DNA from 2 places in the Paenibacillus sp. sgz302148 genome. Region 2 is predicted to be linked to the other one. Evidence: a T-box and tRNA genes for the amino acid it is inferred to sense, from the RefSeq annotation. Region 2 holds a T-box; the other holds one or more tRNA genes.
The links. The T-box of region 2 lies ahead of AC0LWM_RS18410 (valine--tRNA ligase). A T-box ahead of a tRNA ligase gene usually reads a tRNA of that ligase, here a tRNA-Val.

Region 1 (3,412 bases), on a different contig from region 2:
ACTGGCCACGATCAATAGCCGGCCCTTTGACATGCGTGTCATCGTCCAACGCCATACATCGGCTTCCCCATGGCACGTAACCGGCAGACTGGCCAAAGTAGCCGGCAAAGGTTATATCGTCACGAATATATCCCGAAGTAAAGGAACCGTTATGCATATAAAGTCGGCTATTCGCCGATCTTCACTGGCCAAATCCACAAACACATTGGTTGATGAAGTAAACCGCGTGGCCCTTCTCTCCGCAAATCGTTTGAGTAAATTGTATCACGGCCATCGAATTTTCGGGTTCGATATGGGCGTTGACAAAAATGGCCGCGTCTGGGTGATTGAGGCCAATTTGAAACCGCTGATGTCCCATTTCCACAAGTTGGGGGACTATGAAATGTACCGCCGTATTCTATCATTCAAGTAAATAACAAAAGTCGTTGCGATCCATCAGCCCTTGGCCTCCTCCAAAAGGAAATGCCAAGGGCGTTATTTGTGACATCGTTCAATAAAACCATTGATGCGTTCCCAATACTTACCTTGTTTCCAAGAGCATATATTTTGCTACCATGGATTTGAGGTGATTCATTTGTTTATAGCTCCGATGCTTCTTACAACAGCAAAATCCGCATTTTCCCATGCTGATTATATATTTGAGCCCAAGATTGACGGCCACCGGCTGATCTTGTCGCGCCAAAACGGACGGACCCGCCTTTATACGCGGCATCAGGTGGAGTGTACGCGACAATACCCGGAGCTGCTTCATATTGCAATCGACGATATCGTATTGGATGGAGAGGTCGCTTGCGTTGATCCTCAGACCGGCGCGATCGAATTTGAATCCGTAATGGAACGGTTCTCTGCCCATAAGGACGAAAAAATCAATTCGCTAGCCGCGTCGCTGCCGGCGAACTATATCGTATTTGATATCCTGCGCTTAAACGGCCAAGACTTGCGCGGATTACCGCTAATAAAACGTAAAGAAATTCTAGCTCATCTCAATTTCGGAAACGAACGCGTATCGAAAATACTGTATATCGAGAGGGAAGGCGAGCGGCTTTTTGAGGAGATCAAATCGCGACAGCTTGAAGGAATCGTTGCAAAGAGGAAGGAAAGCACATACGTAAGCCGCCGATCGGCAGCATGGCAAAAAGTAATCAACTGGCAGTATGCCGAAGTAGTCATCGCCGGCTGGCGCAAAAGCGAATTCGGGTGGCTCGTTGCAGTTGATGACGGCGGCCAGTTGCGGCCGGCGGGGATTATTGAGCTTGGCGTCACTACGGCGCAGAAAAAAGCGTTCTTCAACGTCAGCCAATCAATAATTACCGGGGAGAATACAGATTATGTATTTGTGGAGCCACGGCTACGGTCAAAAGTTAAAATGCGGAATTGGACGCGAGCTGGATTATTGCGCAGCCCGGCATTTGTTCAATTTATATAGGGCTGTAGCAGATTAATAAAAATTCATAATTCAAATATCCGCACTCGAACCCCCTAACTTTTCCTGTTATAATATGTTTAATTATGCAAAGGAGGGGAAAAACGATTTGAATAAGACAAGACTTCTGCTATGGAGCTTCATCTTACCGCTTTCTTCAATTTGGTGGGGGACTTTTCATCAAGATGGGTATCAAGTATTTAAATTGGGTTTTCCTTTGAACTTTATTACGTACCATGGTTTGGAAGCCCCTACCAACAATATTTTCATTTTTGAACGCTTTTTCACTACAACTTCATTTAGAGCAGATATCTTTATAATCAGTGTATTAATCACCTACTATTCACTCTCTTTATTAATCAAATTCATTAATCGGGTCAAGTCACGCTCCGCTTGATTTTCAACAAAACTTTATATCGTCCCCAACTCGTCTCCAACCTACTCATATCTCCTTAATTCAACTTTGGCAAGGTCAGAACAAAAAATAAAAAAACCCTTGATTCCTCAAGGGTTATCGCATTTGTATTATGGTGATCTGAACAGGGTTCGAACCTGTGACCCCCACCCTGTCAAGATGGTGCTCTCCCAGCTGAGCTATCAGATCGTAATTAGCAGCGACAAGATATATAATACCAAGGAGCAGCCCATATGTCAACACAATATTTAATTTTATTTGAGATTACTCCCCTAAGCTGCTCTCCAACGCTGTCACACCGAAATAATGACCAAGCTTCCTTACGACTTCACCGCGGACTTGATTCCATGGCAAATGCACATGACGGCGATCGCCGCGGCATACAAACGTAATCTCGAGACCCTTCTCCGCTCGGCGTTCTTCATAAATGATCACCCCTTGCAGCCGGATCGACTTCCGCATAGCGGCAATGTCTTTCATAATCATCTCTTGCGCTTGCCTGAACGTGCTGGCGGAGACGGGAAGCATCCTGAGCTGAAGTATGTTCATGACTTTCAAATCGCGTTCCAATAAATCAAGAATAAGGGGGTACAGCATGTATGTTGTGACTAGCATAAGCTCTTCATCCGTATGTAATATCGCCTGGTTCATTTCCGCATCTCTCCTCCAACAAAGAACATTTGTTCCCGTATCTACTTCTATTCTACCGAACATACATTCCATTGTCAAGCTCTTCCAACGAAAAAAAGTCCCGTTCCCCGAAGGAAACGAGACTTCCGAAATGTTAACCGAGCTTAAGCTGCTCAACACCAAACTATTCGTGCATACCACACTCGATTACGACCGAGTCATCTTCCCGAGCAATCCTTACCGCGATTCCTGCGCTAAATCCAACCAACGGAACTCACCCTGCGTCAGCTCCACATCCAATGCTATTGCGCTGGAGCGCAGCTCGCTCACCTTGTAGGGTCCGACGAGCGCACAAGTCGGGAACGGCTGATGCAGCACGTAAGCAAGTGCAATCTGGTTGGCGTCAACTCCCTTCTCCTTTGCCAAAATCTCGGCCCGGCGCAATCTTTCCCAGTTGGCATCGCTGTAGTAGACTCTCACCGCTTCGGCGTCGTCCAGCTTATCCGGAGCGAACCGCCCGGTGAAAAATCCTCCCGCCTGCGACGACCAGGACAGCAGAGGCATCTGCGAACGTTCATGCCATGCGGCATAATCCGAATCCACGGAAACGCAGCCCGGCCAACGCGGTTCATTCGGCTTCGCTAAGCTGAGGTTCGGGCTGTTGCACACAAACCCGGTCAAGCCATGCGCGGCGGCGTATTCATTCGCCTCTTGGATTCGCTGATACGTCCAGTTCGAGACGCCGAGTGCTAGACAGCGGCCGGCTTCCAGCTCTTCATTAAGCGCTTCCAGTATGTATCCGACCGGCGTATTGACATCATCACGATGCAGCATATAGATATCGACATAATCGCTGCGCAGCCGCTCGAGCGATTCCGTCAAATCATCGGCGATCGCCTGCTTCGTCATCCGCGGCCCGAGATGATCATGATGCGCACCTTTGC
Region 2 (3,412 bases):
CAGCTCTCCGCTTAGGTCGATATCGGCAGCCGTGAACCCTTCCAGGTTCATGAGCGCAAAGCGCGACGCATTCCAAATTTTGTTCGCGAAGTTGCGGGCTTGCTCCACCTTCTCCCAGCGGAAACGCAAATCCTGTCCCGGCGTGCTGCTCGTCGACAGCATAAACCGCATCGCATCGGCCCCGTATTGGTCGATAACTTCCAGCGGATCGACGCCGTTGCCAAGCGACTTGGACATTTTGCGCCCTTCGGAATCCCGCACCAATCCGTGAATGAGCACGTCCTTGAACGGCATTTGATCCGTGAACTCCAGACCCATAAAGATCATCCGGGATACCCAGAACGGAATGATGTCGTAACCGGTCACCAGAACATTCGTAGGGTAGTACGTTTTTAAGTCCTCGGTTTGTTCCGGCCAGCCGAGCGTCGAGAACGGCCACAGCGCGGAGCTGAACCATGTATCCAGAACGTCCTCGTCTTGATGCAGATTGCCGCCTCCGCATTTGGCGCATGCCGTTACCTCGTCACGGGAAACGTTCGGTTCTCCGCAATCGGCGCAGTGCCATGCCGGAATGCGATGGCCCCACCAAAGCTGACGGGAAATACACCAATCGCGGACGTTTTCCATCCAGTGCAAATAAATTTTCTCGAATCGGTCCGGCACGAAGTTGACGCCGTTGCCGCTTTTTTGAGCTTCGATCGCCCGCTCCGCGAGCGGCTTCATCTTCACGAACCATTGCGTCGACAAGTAAGGCTCGACGACGGCGCCGCTTCGTTCGCTGTGGCCGACCTGGTGCACATGGTCCTCGATTTTGACGAGCACGCCAAGCTCCTTCATATCGGCGACGATTTGCTTGCGGCATTCCGTTCGGTCAAGTCCTTTGTACTTGCCGGCATTTTCGTTCATTTTGCCGTTTTCGTCCATGACGAGAATTTGCGACAGGTTATGGCGTTGCCCGACCTCGAAGTCGTTCGGATCATGCGCCGGCGTAATTTTAACCGCGCCGCTGCCGAACTCTTTCTCGACGTATTCGTCGGCGACAACCGGAATTTCCCGGCCGATAATCGGCAATACGAGCATTTTGCCGATCATGTCTTTATAACGCTCGTCCTCCGGATGTACGGCAACCGCCGTATCGCCCAGCATCGTTTCCGGACGCGTCGTCGCGACGGTAATGGAGCCGCTGCCGTCCTTCAGCGGATATTTCAGGTGGTACAGGTGGCCCTGCACCTCTTTATATTCGACCTCAATATCGGAAAGCGCCGTGCGCGCCGCAGGGTCCCAGTTGATGATGAATTTGCCGCGGTAAATAAGCCCTTTTTCGTACAGCTTGACGAATACTTCACGCACCGCGCGCGACAATCCTTCGTCCATCGTAAACCGTTCACGGCTGTAGTCGAGGGAGAAGCCTACTTTAGCCCATTGTTCGTGGATGTTGTTCGCGTATTGCTCCTTCCACTCCCATACCTTCTCCAGAAACTTTTCACGCCCAAGGTCGTATCGGGTTACGCCCGTTTCGCGCAGCTTCTGCTCAACCTTCGATTGGGTCGCAATGCCGGCATGGTCGGTGCCCGGCAGCCACAGCGCATCCAAGCCTTGCATCCGTTTGGCGCGGATCATAATATCCTGCAAGGTGCAGTCGAGCGCATGGCCGATATGCAGCATTCCCGTTACGTTCGGCGGCGGGATGACGATCGTAAACCGTTCCTTCGCCTGCGGATTGCGCCCCGCCCGGAAATATCCGCCTTTCATCCAATAATCGTACCATTTGGCTTCGGCCGCTTTCGGATCGTACGTTGTCGGCATCGCCGTCGTTGTCGTCGTATTCGTTGTTGCTTCTGTTGACGCTTGAATTTCTGACATGCAGCATTCCTCCATATTGAAATTCCTAACTGTTCCTAATGGCTCAAGGTTACCGAAAAAAAGAAAAAACCTGTTCGCCGCAAAGGACGAAAGGTTTTGCTTCCGTGGTACCACCTTCATTTCGCATCCGTAAAACGGATACGACACTTGTTAGGATAACGGCTCTTCACCGGCCCGTCCGGCATACCGGACGCGCAACTCAAGGGCGACTTCGGCGAGTTACATCCTGCGAAACCTCACAGCGAACGGTTCCACTCTCTGAAGGGTTGGCTGCCTACTATTCCCTTTCAACGCTTTTATGCATATATAACAGTATGATACCCATCTTCTCCATAACAGTCAATATATAAACCACAATCGGGGAATATCCGCAGAAGATCCGCATCCCGTTCATCCCGCGGGGAAAAGCTTGTCATAACTTCGTTCGCTTCGCACATAAACATAACTAAAAGCAACGCAAGGTGGTGTTCACGTTGGAACGTTGGTGGTTCAAAGTCCGGTATACGATCAAAGGCATTATTTTTCCGCTCATTTGCATTCAGTTTGTGCGTACGCTGTTGCTCCCGACGGGGCTTGACGTATTTATCTTATTCGTGCTGTTCTTGATTTACTTGGGCTTTTTGCTCGATGTGTATTAAATGCTGCGGCAATTCGTATTTGACCTCCGAAAAATTACGGATCAATTGTTCTTCCTTCAATACGCTGCCGGTTGACTTGTCGATGGACCGCCTCCAAATTTCGTTCTCGCGAAAATTTAGGCCTCCCTGCCTCAGGAAGCGATGGTTCCTCTCTTCGATATGGTATGCCAACTTCCACTCGCGATCGCTATGAAGCGAACCTTTCAAATGCGTGTCGGTCAGCCACAGCTTGAACTGAAATGTGACGTCCGTCGGATTGTAGAAACGAAGATCGATATAGTTGAAAAAAACGCTCGCCCCGCTCCCGAAAGGTAGGACCCGCTGCTCATCAGGGAACGGATCGAAGCTATGGTGATGGCGCTCGACAACCTCAAGCGGGCTGTGGAGCGCCATCCATTACAGCAAATTCGCCAGCTGGCACAAGCCTCCGCCGACCCCGGTCTTCACTTCTCCCTTCGATAGCTGCAGTCCTTCCAAATACCCTTTGCGGGCCGTCGTTCGTCCGACAAGCCGCCAGAACGAGAACGTTTCGCCAGGCTGAATAAGAATGCCGTCCATCGCCTCGATGCTCAGCCGCAAATTCGTAATTTTATTTTCCTGCAGCTGCGGGTCTGAGGTTCCAAGTTTTCTTCGGAGCAGCGATTGATGTTTCTTGCCGGTATGCATATAAATTTGCCGGACTCTCGTCTTTGCGAATTTTCGTCCCGATATCGCGTCGTGCAGCCTTCGCTGGACTCGAAGCTGGGCCACCCGCAGCCGGTAGAAGCCCGGAATCCGCCGAATCCAGTTTCGCATCACGTAGCTTCGCCTCCTTCTGCCAAGCCCGTGCACGTTTCCATATAAACGCAAGCAACCGTTCGGGATCCGATTTGCCGCTTCTCGATCGAATACGGAACAAAGCCCAGCTTCGT

Region 1: it encodes a tRNA-Val, which carries the amino acid that the T-box ahead of AC0LWM_RS18410 (valine--tRNA ligase) is inferred to sense. The anticodon was not compared.

The regions. Positions count from the first base shown of each region.
Region 1 covers NZ_JBVYOJ010000004.1:280,535-283,946, forward strand. Annotated here, with positions in the region: gene AC0LWM_RS08440 (YheC/YheD family protein) at 1-412, shown strand, start outside; gene AC0LWM_RS08445 (ATP-dependent DNA ligase) at 575-1,426, shown strand; tRNA gene AC0LWM_RS08450 (tRNA-Val) at 1,952-2,027, opposite strand; gene AC0LWM_RS08455 (YhjD family protein) at 2,103-2,489, opposite strand; gene AC0LWM_RS08460 (aldo/keto reductase) at 2,706-3,412, opposite strand, start outside.
Region 2 covers NZ_JBVYOJ010000011.1:274,548-277,959, reverse strand. Annotated here, with positions in the region: gene AC0LWM_RS18410 (valine--tRNA ligase) at 1-1,863, opposite strand, end outside; T-box leader at 1,943-2,163, opposite strand; gene AC0LWM_RS18405 (hypothetical protein) at 2,337-2,501, shown strand; partial or broken gene AC0LWM_RS18400 (VanW family protein) at 2,451-3,167, opposite strand; gene AC0LWM_RS18395 (GNAT family N-acetyltransferase) at 3,296-3,412, opposite strand, start outside.